2 regions of the Sphingomonas sp. Leaf28 genome follow, and region 1 is predicted to be linked to the other one. Evidence: riboswitches for the same ligand, from Rfam matches in the RefSeq annotation. Region 1 holds a riboswitch; the other holds the start of a gene.

Region 1 (7,221 bases):
CAACCCCGCGACGGACATGAAAGGCCGACCGACCGCTGGCACCTATCATATGCCTGTCAGCTGGCTGGTTCCTGACTCCGCGCCGCCGATCGACCTGACGTCGGGCAAGTTCGAACAGGTGACGGAATTCGAGAGCGTTATCGGGACGGATGGCAATATCGTGAGCTGCCGCGTCATCACGAAATCCGATGCGGCGCAGCCGGACCCCTGCATGAAGCTTGTTCCAGGATCGCCGACGTACAGCAATTATGTCCGTAATGGCCAGCCATCTCGGACCATTGTACATTACCGCTACTCGGCCGTTGCCAAGCCCGCCGACTGAGCGGCTTTAAGTCGATCTACAGGATGGACGTCTCAACAGCATTGCCATAATGGATCGGGACGCATGAACCTGCTGCTTCTCCTTTCCGCCCTTCTGTCTGCGCTGACCGGCGCGGTGCCGGGCGTGCGTGGACAGTCGGCGCAGGCGGTGGCGCAGGGCAGCATCTGCGCGCAGGCGGCCGTAGTCGCCGTGGCGAAGGTCGCGGTGCGGCCGGTTGCGGCGCTCGCCTCGCTGGCGGAAATTGCCGTGTCGGCGACCTTGCGCACCATCGACCTCGGCAACACCCCGATCTGGGCGGACCGTCGGCGCGAATAGCGTCGGGCGTGTGATCCCTTGGCCTGCGGGCCGCTCCCTATTCTTCCGCGTGCGGGCGCAAAGCGTGCCGCCGCGTCTCATATCCAGGAATTCTGCCCATGTTCGGTGGCCTCGCCAAATCGCTGTTCGGTTCGTCCAACGACCGGTACGTCAAGTCGCTCAACCCGATCCTCGCCAAGATCGCCTCGTTCGAGCCGTCACTTCAGGCGATGTCGGATGACGAACTCTCGGGCCAGACGGTCAAGTTCCGCGCGCGTCTCGCCGAGGGCGAGAAGCTCGACGACCTGCTCCCCGAGGCGTTCGCGACCGTCCGTGAAGCCGCCAAGCGCGTGCTCGGCCAGCGCCATTACGACGTGCAGATGGTCGGCGGCATCGTCCTCCACCGCGGCGAGATCGCCGAGATGCGCACCGGCGAGGGCAAGACGCTCGTCGCCACGCTCGCGACCTATCTCAATGCGCTGCCCGGCGACGGCGTCCACGTCGTCACCGTCAACGACTACCTCGCCGCGCGCGATGCCGAGTGGATGGGGCAGGTCTATACCTTCCTCGGCATGACGATCGGCGTCATCATCCCGAACCTGTCCGACGAGGAGCGCCGTGCCGCCTACGCCGCGGACATCACCTACGGGACGAACAACGAGTTCGGGTTCGACTATCTCCGCGATAACATGAAGTATGAGCGCAGCGCGATGACGCAGCGCCCCTTCAACTTCGCGGTGGTCGACGAGGTCGATTCGGTGCTGATCGACGAGGCGCGTACGCCGCTCATCATCTCCGGCCCGACCGACGACAAGTCCGAGCTGTACATGCAGGTCGACGCGGTCGTGAAGCAGCTCGATCCCGCCGACTACGACAAGGACGAGAAGCAGAAGACGATCATCCTCACCGAGGACGGCACCGAGAAGGTCGAGCGGATGCTCGAGGCGGCGGGGCTGCTCGAGGGGCAGAACCTGTACGACTTCGAGAACACGCAGGTCGTGCACCACCTCAACCAGGCGCTGCGCGCGATCGTGATGTTCAAGTCGGACATCGACTACATCGTCAAGGACGGCAAGGTCATCATCATCGACGAGTTCACCGGCCGCATGATGGACGGCCGGCGCTGGTCGGACGGCCTGCACCAGGCGGTCGAGGCGAAGGAGGGCGTCCAGATCGAGCCCGAGAACCAGACGATGGCCTCGATCACGTTCCAGAACTATTTCCGCATGTATCCCAAGATCGGCGGCATGACCGGCACGGCCGCGACCGAGGCGGCCGAATTCTACGACATTTACAAGATCAACGTCGTCAGCATCCCGACCAACGTCACGGTCAAGCGCGTCGACGAGGAAGACGAGTTCTACAAGGACACCAAGGACAAGTTCGCGGCGATCGCCAAGAAGATCAAGCATCACGCCGATCTCGGCCAGCCGGTGCTGGTCGGCACGGTGTCGATCGAGAAGTCCGAGCTGCTGAGCGAGTTCCTGGTCGGCGAGCAGGTCGAGCACAAGGTGCTGAACGCGCGCTTCCACGAGATGGAGGCGCACATCGTCGCGCAGGCCGGGCGCAAGTCCGCGGTGACGATCGCGACCAACATGGCGGGCCGCGGCACCGACATTAAACTCGGCGGCAACCTCGAATTCCGCATGCTCGACGAGCATCCGGAGCTCGTCGAGGGGACGCCGGAATATGCCGCCGAGGCGGCGCGGATCGAGATCGAGATCGAGGCCGAGAAGCAGGCGGTGCTCGCCGCGGGCGGCCTGTTCGTGCTCGGCACCGAGCGGCACGAGAGCCGGCGTATCGACAACCAGCTGCGCGGGCGCTCTGGGCGTCAGGGCGATCCGGGCCTGTCGCGCTTCTATCTCAGCCTCGACGACGATCTGCTGCGTATCTTCGGGCCGGACACGCTGTTCGCCAAGATGATGCGCAACAATATCGAGGACGGCGAGGCGATCGGCAGCAAGTGGCTGAGCAAGGCGATCGAGACCGCGCAGAAGAAGGTCGAGGCGCGCAACTACGACATCCGCAAGCAGGTCGTCGAATATGATGACGTGATGAACGAGCAGCGCAAGGTCATCTACGAGCAGCGCGCGGACATCATGGATGCCGAGACGGTCGGCGACGTGGTGACCGACATGCGCGCGGAGACGGTCAACGTGATCATCGGCGATGCATGCCCGCCCAACTCGTATCCCGAGCAGTGGGACGTGGCGGGGATGAAGGCGCGGCTTGCCGAGGTGATGAACCTCGAGCCGCCGATCGACGCGTGGCTGCTCGAGGAATCGGTCGACCCCGAGGTGATCGAGGAGCGAGTCCGCGCGATGGCGGACGAGGCGATCGCGACGAAGGCCGCGGATCTGGATGCGGAGACGTGGACGTCGGTCGAGAAGTCGATCCTGCTGCAGAATCTCGACCATCACTGGAAGGAGCATCTGGCGACGCTCGACGCGCTGCGCCAGGTGGTTCATCTGCGTGCGTACGCGCAGAAGACGCCGATCAACGAGTATAAGCAGGAGGCGTTCTCGCTGTTCCAGCGGATGCTCGAGACGATCCGCGAGGACGTGACCAAGACGATCGCGCATGCGCAGTTCCAGATGCAGGCGCCGGTCGGCCTGCCCGAACTGCCCGATTTCATCACGACGCATTTCGACCCGTTCACGGGCGAGGACAATTCGAACGACTTCGATGCGGGCACGCGCGGCCACATCACGTCGACGATGCCGCCGCTCCAGATCCCGCAGCCGCAGGAGGCCGATATCGGCGAGGATCCGGCGAATTGGGAAGGCGTGGTCAGCCGCAACGCGCCATGCCCGTGCGGGTCGGGCCGCAAGTACAAGCAGTGCCACGGCGCGGTGTGATCGGTTGAACCCGGCCTGCTCGGACGCATGGGCGTTCCGGGCGGGCCGAGGCTTTGCCTCCCGGATCGGCTGGATGCGATGCCGGAGAACATGAACGAAATCTCACGGAACGTGAGCAAGTTGACCGTGTTTTCTAAGTCCTGATCTCGTCGATAAAGGACTTAGGCATGCGGTATCTTACGCTGGTTGCTCTTCCGTTGCTGGCCATGAGCGCGTCTCCCGTGCTGGCCAAGGGCTGTATCCGCGGCGCGGCGGCGGGCGGCGTCGGCGGCCATTTCGTCGGCAAGGGGCATGCGGTGATGGGCGCCGCGGTCGGGTGTGCCGTCGCGCATCACCATTATGCCAAGCAGGCCAAGGCGGAGAAGGCACGCGCACGCACTCACGGCTGAGCGAGCATCTCCTTAAGTCGTGTCAGTGGATCGCCGTGATCACGCCATCCTATGGGCGCGGTACGGCGATCCTCGACCGCAGCAGCGTGACGAAGCGGTCGAGCCGGCAGGGCGACGCACAGCCTGAAATAGTGAGCGGCGTCACGACGACGTCGGCCTTCAACACGCGGATCGCGGCCAGCGGTTGCACGCGGTAATATAGCCGGACGAACCGCTCCCCCGATCGCGTGTCGCGCAACCGCTCGACCACCAGCGCGCCGCCGGGTGCGATGTCGTTGCGGGCAAAGCCCGGCGCATCGAGATCGACGTGCAGCGCGGCGGCCAGCGCCGTTACATTGGTATCGTGGCCGACCATCACGTCGAGGCGCGGGGCGCTCCGCGCGGTGAGCGTTTCGATGATCCGCTGGCCGAGAACCGAGGCCTGATGCGCCGCCATGTAGGGCGAGCGCGTGAACACATCGAACAATGCGGCGTGCACCGCACCGACCTGCGCGATCGTCGCGGGATTGGCGCGGCCCCATCCGACCTGGCGGCGGGGCATGCCCTCGGCCTCTTCGAGCAGCAGGACCTGCGCGGTCCCCGACGCGGCGCGGATCGGGCCCGACAGATCGATGCCGTGCCCATCGGCCGATGCGCTAACGGTCGCAGGCGTAACCGGGCTGCACACGCCAGCCTCACAGCCGAGCACGGTGTCGATCCGCGCGAGTGCCGGGCGATGGCGGGCGACGAGCGCGTCCATCCCGCCGGTATGGCGATCGATCGAGGCGATCGCCTCGCGGGGCACGAACGCGGTCGCGCGCGCAGACAGCGGCTCGAAGATCGGGTCGGTCTGGCCGACGGGGCGGTGGCCGACCGCGACGTGACAGCCCGGGGCGAACCCCTGCACATAGGCCTCTCCGCTCGCGATCGTCCGGCTGGCGGTGTTGGTCCATATCCGGATCGAGCCCGGCACCGGGCAGCGGGCGAGCCCGAGCGGGGCGAGCCAGCGACGGTCATGCCGCCCGAGCAACCGCATCGCGGCGGCGCCGTGCGGGGTCACCTGTCCTTCGGGGACCGGCCAGGTCGGCCAGGGTTGCGCGGTCCGCGTGGAGTCGGGCACTTCGCCCGCCAGCGGCGCGCGCACGCCGTGCCGCATCAGCATCACGACCCGCTCGAGCCGCAGGTCGCGCGGTAGCGTGCGCGCCTGAGTCACGGCCGGAATGATCGACAGCGACAGGCCGATGGCGGCACGGAACGCGGCCGATACGGGAGGGAGAGCGGGCATTATACGGGTCCTGGTTCGATAGAGGGCGGCGCACGCCGATCGCCCCCTAGGCACCGCGGGTGTCACTGGCGTGACACCGTCGTCGCGATAGCGCTTCCCATCGCTTGTCCAACCACTTAAGCGCCGCGCATCCCCGGGGGGCCGCTGATGCGCGGCTGAGAGGTGGGCTGCAGCCCATGACCCGCTGAACCTGATCCGGCTGATACCGGCGTAGGGAGGGTCTGCGGCTGGCCCGTCGTCCCTCCGATTGGAGTGGACGTGACGTTTTTCAGTATCGGTTTTCGCTCGTGATGTCGGCCTCTTGCGACCGCAGGCGGTCGGCGCGCATCGCATTGATGCTGTCGGCGGCGTTCGTCGCCTCGTCGGCCGCGGCGCAGGTCGCGCCCGACCCGGTCGAACCCGCCGAGATCCGGGTGGTCGGCAAGCAGGATTCGGCCGGGTTTCTGCCCGACCAGAAAGTGCCGCGCGCGCAGAGTGCGATCTCCGCCGACTTCATCGTCAAGCAGGCGCCGACGCTCAATGCGTTCCAGCTCGTCACGTTGCTGCCCGGCGCGAATGTCGCGTCGAGCGATCCCTACGGCCTGTCGACCAGCTCCAGCCTGACGCTGCGCGGTCTCGGCCAGGACGAGATCGGCGTGCTGATGGAAGGCGCGCCGCAGAACGACATCGGCTATTATTACGCCTATCCCTCGCAGTTTGCCGACCCCGAGAATTTGAAGCGCATCTCGATCGCGCAAGGCTCGGTGGACATCGATTCGCCGACGCTGGGTGGCGCGGGCGGGCTGTTGTCGCTCGCGCTCGACGATCCGAAAGCGCGCCCCGGTGCGCTCGTCGACCTGTCGCTCGGCAGCTATGCGGCGCGGCGCGGCTTCGTTCGCGTCGACAGCGGTACGATCGGGCAAACCGGGCTGAAGGCCTTCCTGTCCTATTCGAACACCCGCGCGGACAACTGGCGGGGGCCGGGCTTCGACACGCGCCAGCACATCGACGCCAAGATCCTGAACGAGTGGGGCGCGGGCAACCGGGCCAGCCTCGCGCTGTCGTATAACGACGCGAACACGTCGAGCTATCCCAGCCCGACGCTCGCCGAGTGGACCGCGCAGGGGCGCGGGTTCAACTATGATGCGCGCTACACCGCTGGGAACACCAACTACTGGCGGCTGTACCGCGCGCCGTTCCGCAACCTCTACGCCTCGGCACCGGTGCATCTCGCGCTGAGCGACCGGCTCGCGTTCGACACCACCAGCTATCTCCAGTTCGGCTATGGCAACGCGCCTTATGGGACTCAGCTGACCACGGAGGGGAATTTCCTCGGCACCGAGGCACTGGCCCAGCCGATCGCGCTGCCCGGCGCGGTCGATGGCGTCGCGACCGTGCTCGGCAACTATACCGGCGACCAGATGCGCGCGGGCACCGTCGCCAAGCTCACGCTGAAGACAGGCGTTCACACGCTCACCGCTGGCCTCTGGTTCGATTACGGCACCGACCGCGTCACGCAGTCCTACACGTCGATCGATGCCGAGGGGCAGCCGACCGACCGATGGGGGTACCGCGCAAAGGCGATCCGCACCGCCGACGGCCGCCTGCTCGCCTATGAGAACCAGCGTACCGTCACGGTGACCAAGAGCGTCTTCCTCGCCGACAGCATCGCGCTGACGCCGCGGCTGACGATCGAGGCGGGGTTCAAGGGCGTGAGCGTGCTGCGCAACGGCCGGACCTATCTGCCCGGACCGCAGGACGCGGTGCGCAAGGACAGCTTCGCCGCGCTGCCCCGCGCCGCGATCCACTACCGGCTCGACGATCGCCAGCAGCTGTTCGCCAACATTACCACCAACTTCCGCACGCCCAACGAATTCACGCTCTACAACAGCTATTATGGCGGCGCGGTCGTGGTGCAGGGGACCAACGACCTCAAGAACGAATATTCGGTCTCGCAGGAGATCGGCTATCGCTTCATCGGCGAGCAGCTCTCCGCCTCGGTGACCGGCTTCCACTACAAGTTCCGCAACCGACAGCTTGCGACGGTGATCGATAATGGCGGGGCGCAGGTCAACACGACGATCAACGCCGGCGGGCAGACCTCGTACGGGGTGG
Region 2 (7,221 bases), on a different contig from region 1:
GGCTGATCACGGCGAGCCATCATCAGCGTCATCACGAACAATACGGGTGCAACTATGGCCTATATTTCCGCTTCTGGGATCGGCTCTGCGGCACCGACAACGGGCTCGGCGACTTTGCCAAGGCGCATGCAAAGGCTGCCGCTCGTCGCGGTCGCGGCGGTGACCTGGGTAATGCTGGCCGCGGCGGCCCCCGTCACGCGGCTTGACGTCGAGGTCGACAATCTGCGGTCGGCCAAGGGCATGATCCGGATCTGCCTTACCGCCGATCCAGACAATTTCCCCGCCTGTATCGACGATGCCAACGCGTTGACCCGGTCGGTGCCCGCCAGCGTCAGGACCACCAGCTTTCCCGGCCTGCCGCAGCGCGGCTATGCGCTGGCGATCATCCATGACGAGAACAGCAATTCCAAGCTCGACACGATCGCGGGCATCCCGCGCGAAGGCTATGGCTTCTCACGCAACGCCGCGGTCCGGTTCGGTCCGCCGCGCTTTTCGGCGGCCCGGTTCATGGTCGCCGGTGATGCCGAATTGCAACAGGTGAAAATGCGTTACATCTTCTGATTGCCCGTAACGGACCGAAAACGATTTCACCGCGTTGCGACGTGGAACGTTTTTGTCCGGAGCATTTCCTTGCGCGCATTCACTCTCTTTACGTCTGCCGCAATCGCGGCACTTGCGATCGCCACCCCTGCGCTGGCGCAGACCGATCCCAATCCGTCGCCGACGATCACCGATCCCAAGGACAACAACCGCGTGACGGTCGCGCTCGGTGTGGTGTCGATGCCCGATTACGAAGGCGCAGACAGCAATTCCTTCACTCCCGCGGGCGCCTTTGTCGGCACCGTGCGCGGGCATGACTTCTTCCTCCGCGGCACGCAGCTGTATTTCAACCTGATCCCGAATACGGGTGAGGTCGGCACCAATTTCGAGCTCGGCGTGATCGGCGGCGTCCGCCGCGATCGCACCGGCGACATCGACAACCGGCAGGTCCGCGCGCTCGGCAAGATCGATACCGCCTATGAGCTGGGCGGCTATGTCGGCGTCGCCAGGACCGGCGTCATCACCAGCGACTATGACACGCTCACTGCGCGCGTCGCCTATGTCCATGACGTTTCCGGCACGTACGACAGCTATGTCATCACGCCGCAGGTGAACTACACGACGCCGCTGTCGGTCCGCACGCTCGTCTCGCTCGGCGTATCTGCGGACTATGCCGGCAAGGGCTTCGGTCGCACCTACGCGGCAGTGACGCCGATCGGCACGCTGGCCAGCGGGCTGCGGACCTATGACGTGAATGACAGCGGCTTTCGTCGCGTCAACGCATCGCTGTTCGTCGTGCAGAGCCTGTCGGGCGATCTTCGCCACGGTTTCGGCATCGGCGCGGGCGTGCTCTATGGCCGCATGGTCGGCAAGTACAAGGACAGCCCGATCGTCGCCGATGTCGGCGATGCCGACCAGTGGCTGGGCGCACTGGGCCTGACCTACACCTTCTGACACCTGCATAGCCTGGACCTCGGCGCGCGTTGAGGTCGGAAGCCTTCCCCATCGGTTCGCCCGATGGGGAAGGGCGGTTGTACCCCGCGCCAGGTCGCTGCTTGAGCGCGACCCGCTGACCCCCGTCGAGGGCGTCGCGTACCCCGCAGACATGGTCTGCAACACACCGTAAATTATTTCATGGCAACCCCTTGAAGCGTGCGTCCAGATCCCGATGGCGGACGTTCCTCGCCATGGACGGCATCTTTTTGCCCGCAATAGAGCGCTTTACGGGCTGGACCTTCTTGAAAGGGTCTGGCTTATATCGGTCCAGATTGTTCGATTGTTCTAAAAACTCCGACGTCTGCAACTACAAGGGGAGGACCCTGATATGACCGAGAGCGTGCACCTGATCGAAGCCCTCGATGCCCGCAAAGAGCGACGCAGCGAACGGCGTGATTTCTTCAAGAACGCGCTCGGCGCGGCTGCGATCACCGCGGCCGGCGCGACCGCCTTGTCCTTTTCCAGCTCGGCTGCGGCGCAGACCATCACCGATGCGGACGTTCTGAATTTCGCGCTCAACCTCGAATATCTCGAGGCGCAATTCTACTCCTACGCCGCCTATGGCACGGGTCTCGACAACAGCCTGCTGTCCGGCACCGGCACGCAGGGTGCGGTCCGCGGCGGTCGCCAGGTGACCTTCACCGATCCGGTCGTCCGCCAATATGCGCGCGAAATTGCGCAGGACGAGATCGCCCACGTCAAGTTCCTCCGCACCGCGCTCGGCAGTTCCGCCGTCTCGCAGCCGGTGATCGACGTCAGCGTCTCGGCCACCAGCGCCTTCTCGACGGCGGCACAGGCTGCAGGCCTCGTCCCCGCCGGCACCGCGTTCGATCCCTATGCGTCGGACGAAGCGTTCCTGCTCGGCGCGTTCATCTTCGAGGACGTCGGCGTGACCGCCTACAAGGGCGCCGCCCCGCTGCTGACCAGCAAGGCGTATCTGGAAGCCGCGGCTGGCCTGCTCGCGGTCGAGGCGTATCACGCGGCGATCGTCCGCACGACGCTGTACGGCAAGGGCATCGCGACCCCGTCGCTGCGCACCTCGGCCGACGCGATCTCGCGTGCCCGCGACAGCCTCGACGGCGGTGGCGCGAACACGACGATCTTCGGCACCAACGATCTCGACCAGGGCATCTCGTCGTACAGCGCGACGCCGATCAACCTAGCGAGCACGCAGGCCGCAGTGACCGTGTCGAACATCGTTCCGCTCGACAGCAACGGCGTCGCGTACAGCCGCTCGGCCAGCCAGGTGCTCAACATCGTGTACCTCAACAGCGGTGCAGCGTCGGCGGGCGGTTTCTACCCGAGCGGCATGAACGGCAACATCAGGACGAGCACCGCGGCAGGCTGATCGCATCAGCCTAGCCCACTGCTTTTCTTCGCTATTCAGGGGATACCCCAATGACCGATCTCAATACCAAGCTCGAAATATTCGACGCGATCGCCACGCGCCGCAACGAGCGCCGCAGCTTCCTTCGTTTCGCCGGTGGCTCGGCGATCGCACTCGGCGGTGCGACGCTGCTCTCCGCCTGCGGCAGCGATGATTCCGATCTCGCCCCGTCGCCGACACCGTCGCCGACTCCGACGGCTGCGCTGAATGACGCGGACGTGCTGAACTTCGCACTCAACCTCGAATATCTCGAGGCACAATTCTATGCCTATGCGGCGTTCGGCGTCGGGCTCAATGCGAGCCTGCTGACCGGGACCGGCACGCAGGGTGGGGTCACGGGCGGTGCGCAGGTACCGTTCTCCGACACTGTCGTGCGCGAATATGCCCGCGAGATCGCGATCGACGAGGTCGCGCACGTCGCGTTCCTGCGGTCCGCGCTTGGCACCGCCGCCGTGGCGCAGCCTGCACTCGACATCTCGGCCGGCACCGCTGCCGCGCCGGGTGCATTTACCTCTGCTGCGCGTGCGGCCGGCGTCATTGGTGCGACGGGAGTGTTCAACCCCTATGCCGACGACAACAGCTTCCTGCTGGGGGCATATATCTTCGAGGACGTCGGCGTTTCGGCCTATAAGGGCGCATCGCCGCTGATCGCGAACAAGACGTATCTGGAAGCTGCCGCCGGCATTCTTGCTGCCGAGGCCTATCACGCCGGTCTTATCCGGACGATCCTGTTCCGTAAGGGCCTGACCACACCTTCGCTGGTCACAGGCGCCAACCAGATCAGCGACGCGCGCGACAGCCTCGACGGTACCGTCACGAACACGTCGACGGGCGTGATCGGCGACGACGATCAGGGCATCACCGGATCGGATGCGACGATGTCGAACATCGTGCCCACCGACGCCAACGGGCTCGCCTACAGCCGTTCGACCGGCCAGGTGCTCAACATCGTCTATCTCAACAAGACGGCCGTCTCGATGGGCGGGTTCTTCCCGGCCGGTGTCAACGGCAACATCAAGACGAGTGCCGCCAACGCCTGATCGGCCTGCGCAACCGAAACAGAAACCTTGGGTCGCGGCGAGCATTGGGAGCGCCGCGACCCTTGTTTGGGGAACGACCATGACTCACTTCACGAAACTCACGATGCTCGCCGGTCTCGCCACCGCGGGCATTTTTGCCGTTCCGGCGCACGCGCAGGACATGACGACCGACGACAAGCCGTTCTCGGGCCTGTATATCGGTGCTGCCGGCGGTTACGACGTCCAGCCCAACGACGTCGGCTCGTCGATCCTGTTCGACCGCAATGGCGACGGTAACTTCAGCGACAGCGTTAACACGATCACCGGTGCAAACGCCTTCTCGCCCGGCTTCTGCAACGGCTCGGCCCGCACCGCCGTCCCGGCTTATGGATGCCGTAACGACGATGACGGCTGGTCCTATTATGGCCGCGCGGGCTTCGACGTGCAGAGCGGTCCGTTCGTGGTCGGCCTGGTCGGCGAATTCGGCAAGGCCGAGATCACCGACAGCGTCGCCGCCTTCTCGACGACCCCCGCCAGCTACACGATGGCGCGCAAGCTGAAGTGGGAGGGCTCGGTCCGCGCGCGCGCCGGTCTCGCCGCGCGCAACACGCTGTTCTACGCCACCGGCGGCGCCGGCTATGCCAAGATCGACAATCTGTTCTTCACCACCAACACCGCCAATGCGTTCGCAGCCACCGGCTCGGACAAGCGCTGGGGCTATGTCGGCGGCGGCGGCATCGAGCAGAAGCTGACCAAGAACATCTCGATCGGCATGGAATACACCTATCACCAGTATAAGGACGACGACGCCCGCGTCCGCGTCACCGCCGGTACCGCGCTTGCGGGCAGCCCGGTCCTGCTGGCGAACAACCCGTTCGTGCTGGCGCCCAACACTTCCGGCACCACGTTCCGCCGCAGCGACGAGAATTTCCGCTGGCATAGCCTGCGCGGGACGGTGTCGTTCCGCTTCTGACGTAAAGGTCAGCCCCCGACGCAGTGGCTGACAACCGACCCATCGACAGGAAGGACCGCTACCCGAACCGGGCGGCGGTCCTTTTTGCGTTGCGTACCAAGCCCGTGCCCCTATGCTTGCCACACCCCGGGGGAGCGCTGCCGGGTTCCCATCAAATGCGAATTTGCTGGGCACCCCACCGCGCTTGAGAGGAAGGCAGGAGCCTTCGACCCGCTGAACCTGATCCGGTTGATACCGGCGGAGGGAGGGAGCGGTCGCTACAGAACCGCAGCCTTGCTCCGATATCTTTAGGAGCAAGCGCATGGCCGACGTCGACACGCATTTCCCCCAGCCCGCAGCACAGATCGGCGTCACCACCGGCCCGATCCGGGGCTCGCGGAAAATCCACGTCGCGGTGCCGACCAGCCCCGACGTCCGAGTCGCGATGCGCGAGATCGTCCTCGACCCGAGCTGTTCTGAGCCGCCCCTGCGCGTCTATGACACGAGCGGCCCGTACACCGACCCGCGCGCCACGATCGACATCGACGCGGGCCTGCCGCAACTCCGCCGCGCCTGGATCGAAGCGCGCGGCGACGTCGAGAGCTATGACGCGCGCGAAGTCCGTCCCGAGGATAATGGCCAGCTCGGCCCCGACCGCTCGGGCGGCGTCCCGCAATTCCCCGGCAGCATCAAGCGCCCCTTGCGCGCCAAGCCCGGCGCCAATGTCAGCCAGATGCATTACGCGCGGCGGGGGATCATCACCCCCGAGATGGAATATGTCGCCACCCGCGAGAATCTCGGCCGCGCGATGCTCAAGGACTATAAGCGCGACGGCGAAAGCTTCGGCGCGCAGATCCCCGACTTCGTCACCCCCGAATTCGTCCGCGACGAGATCGCGCGCGGCCGCGCGATCATCCCCAACAACATCAACCACCCCGAATCCGAACCGATGGCGATCGGCCGCAACTTCCTGGTCAAGATCAACGCCAATATCGGCAATTCGGCGGTCGCATCGAATGTCGCGGCCGAAGTCGACAAGCTCGTCTGGTCGATCCGCTGGGGTGCTGACACGGTGATGGACCTCAGCACCGGTCGCAACATCCACGACACGCGCGAATGGATCCTGCGCAACTCGCCCGTCCCGATCGGCACGGTGCCGATCTACCAGGCCCTGGAAAAGGTCGGCGGTGTTGCCGAGGACCTGACCTGGGAGATCTTCCGCGACACGCTGATCGAGCAGGCCGAGCAGGGCGTCGACTATTTCACGATCCACGCCGGCGTCCGCCTCGCCTACATCCCGATGACCGCCAAGCGCGTCACCGGCATCGTCAGCCGCGGTGGCTCGATCATGGCGAAATGGTGCCTCAGCCACCACAAGGAGAGCTTCCTCTACGAGCGGTTCGACGAGATCACCGAGATCATGAAGGCGTATGACATCGCCTATTCGCTCGGCGATGGCCTGCGCCCCGGTTCGATCGCCGACGCGAACGACGAGGCGCAGTTCAGCGAGCTCTACACGCTCGGCGAACTGACGCATCGTGCGTGGAAGAGCGACGTGCAGGTCATGATCGAAGGCCCCGGCCATGTGCCGATGCACAAGATCAAGGAGAATATGGACAAGCAGCTCGAGGTCTGCGGCGAAGCGCCGTTCTACACGCTCGGGCCGCTCACCACCGACATCGCGCCGGGCTACGACCATATCACCAGCGGCATCGGCGCCGCGATGATCGGTTGGTATGGCACCGCGATGCTTTGCTACGTGACGCCCAAGGAGCATCTCGGGCTTCCCGACCGCGACGACGTGAAGGTCGGCGTCGTCACCTACAAGCTGGCCGCGCATGCCGCCGATCTGGCGAAGGGTCACCCCGCCGCGCAGATGCGCGACGATGCGCTGTCGCGCGCGCGGTTCGAATTCCGCTGGCGCGATCAGTTCAACCTGAGCCTCGATCCCGATACGGCCGAACAGTATCACGACCAAACGCTTCCTGCGGAGGGTGCCAAGACCGCGCATTTCTGCTCGATGTGCGGGCCCAAATTCTGCTCGATGAAGATCACGCAGGAGGTGCGCGATTTCGCCGCCAAGCAGAACAGCCCGGCGGATACGTTCCTCGCGGTGGACGTCACCGCGGCCGATGCCGACCGCGCCAAGTTCGCGACCGGCGCGACGCTGGCCGATGCCGAGCAGGGCATGGCCGATATGAGCGAGTAGTTTCGCGCGAAGGGCAGCGAGATCTATCTGCCCGCGGAATAACTCAAAGCCGCAGCCCGGCTATCCTCCCCTTGGCGGGGGAGGATAGCGTCTCGCGATCAGGCGAGACTGACGCGTC

Evidence for each region. A riboswitch is a leader RNA that binds a small molecule or an ion and turns the genes downstream of it on or off. The one in region 1 is predicted to bind thiamine pyrophosphate.
Region 2: it holds a riboswitch for thiamine pyrophosphate, as region 1 does, so the genes downstream of both, thiC (phosphomethylpyrimidine synthase ThiC) here and ASE79_RS15365 (TonB-dependent receptor) in region 1, are expected to answer to the same signal.

What each region holds. Positions count from the first base shown of each region.
Region 1 is NZ_LMKX01000009.1:468,812-476,032, forward strand. Features, by position in the region: gene ASE79_RS20445 (energy transducer TonB) at 1-322, shown strand, start outside; gene ASE79_RS15345 (hypothetical protein) at 386-637, shown strand; gene secA (preprotein translocase subunit SecA) at 736-3,474, shown strand; gene ASE79_RS15355 (hypothetical protein) at 3,642-3,863, shown strand; gene ASE79_RS15360 (histidine-type phosphatase) at 3,913-5,127, opposite strand; TPP riboswitch at 5,252-5,361, shown strand; gene ASE79_RS15365 (TonB-dependent receptor) at 5,418-7,221, shown strand, end outside.
Region 2 is NZ_LMKX01000001.1:1,253,864-1,261,084, reverse strand. Features, by position in the region: gene ASE79_RS05825 (sterol desaturase family protein) at 1-206, shown strand, start outside; gene ASE79_RS05820 (DUF2141 domain-containing protein) at 127-561, shown strand; gene ASE79_RS05815 (MipA/OmpV family protein) at 631-1,494, shown strand; gene ASE79_RS05810 (ferritin-like domain-containing protein) at 1,865-2,884, shown strand; gene ASE79_RS05805 (ferritin-like domain-containing protein) at 2,935-3,963, shown strand; gene ASE79_RS05800 (outer membrane protein) at 4,043-4,915, shown strand; TPP riboswitch at 5,033-5,178, shown strand; gene thiC (phosphomethylpyrimidine synthase ThiC) at 5,217-7,103, shown strand; gene dprA (DNA-processing protein DprA) at 7,202-7,221, opposite strand, start outside.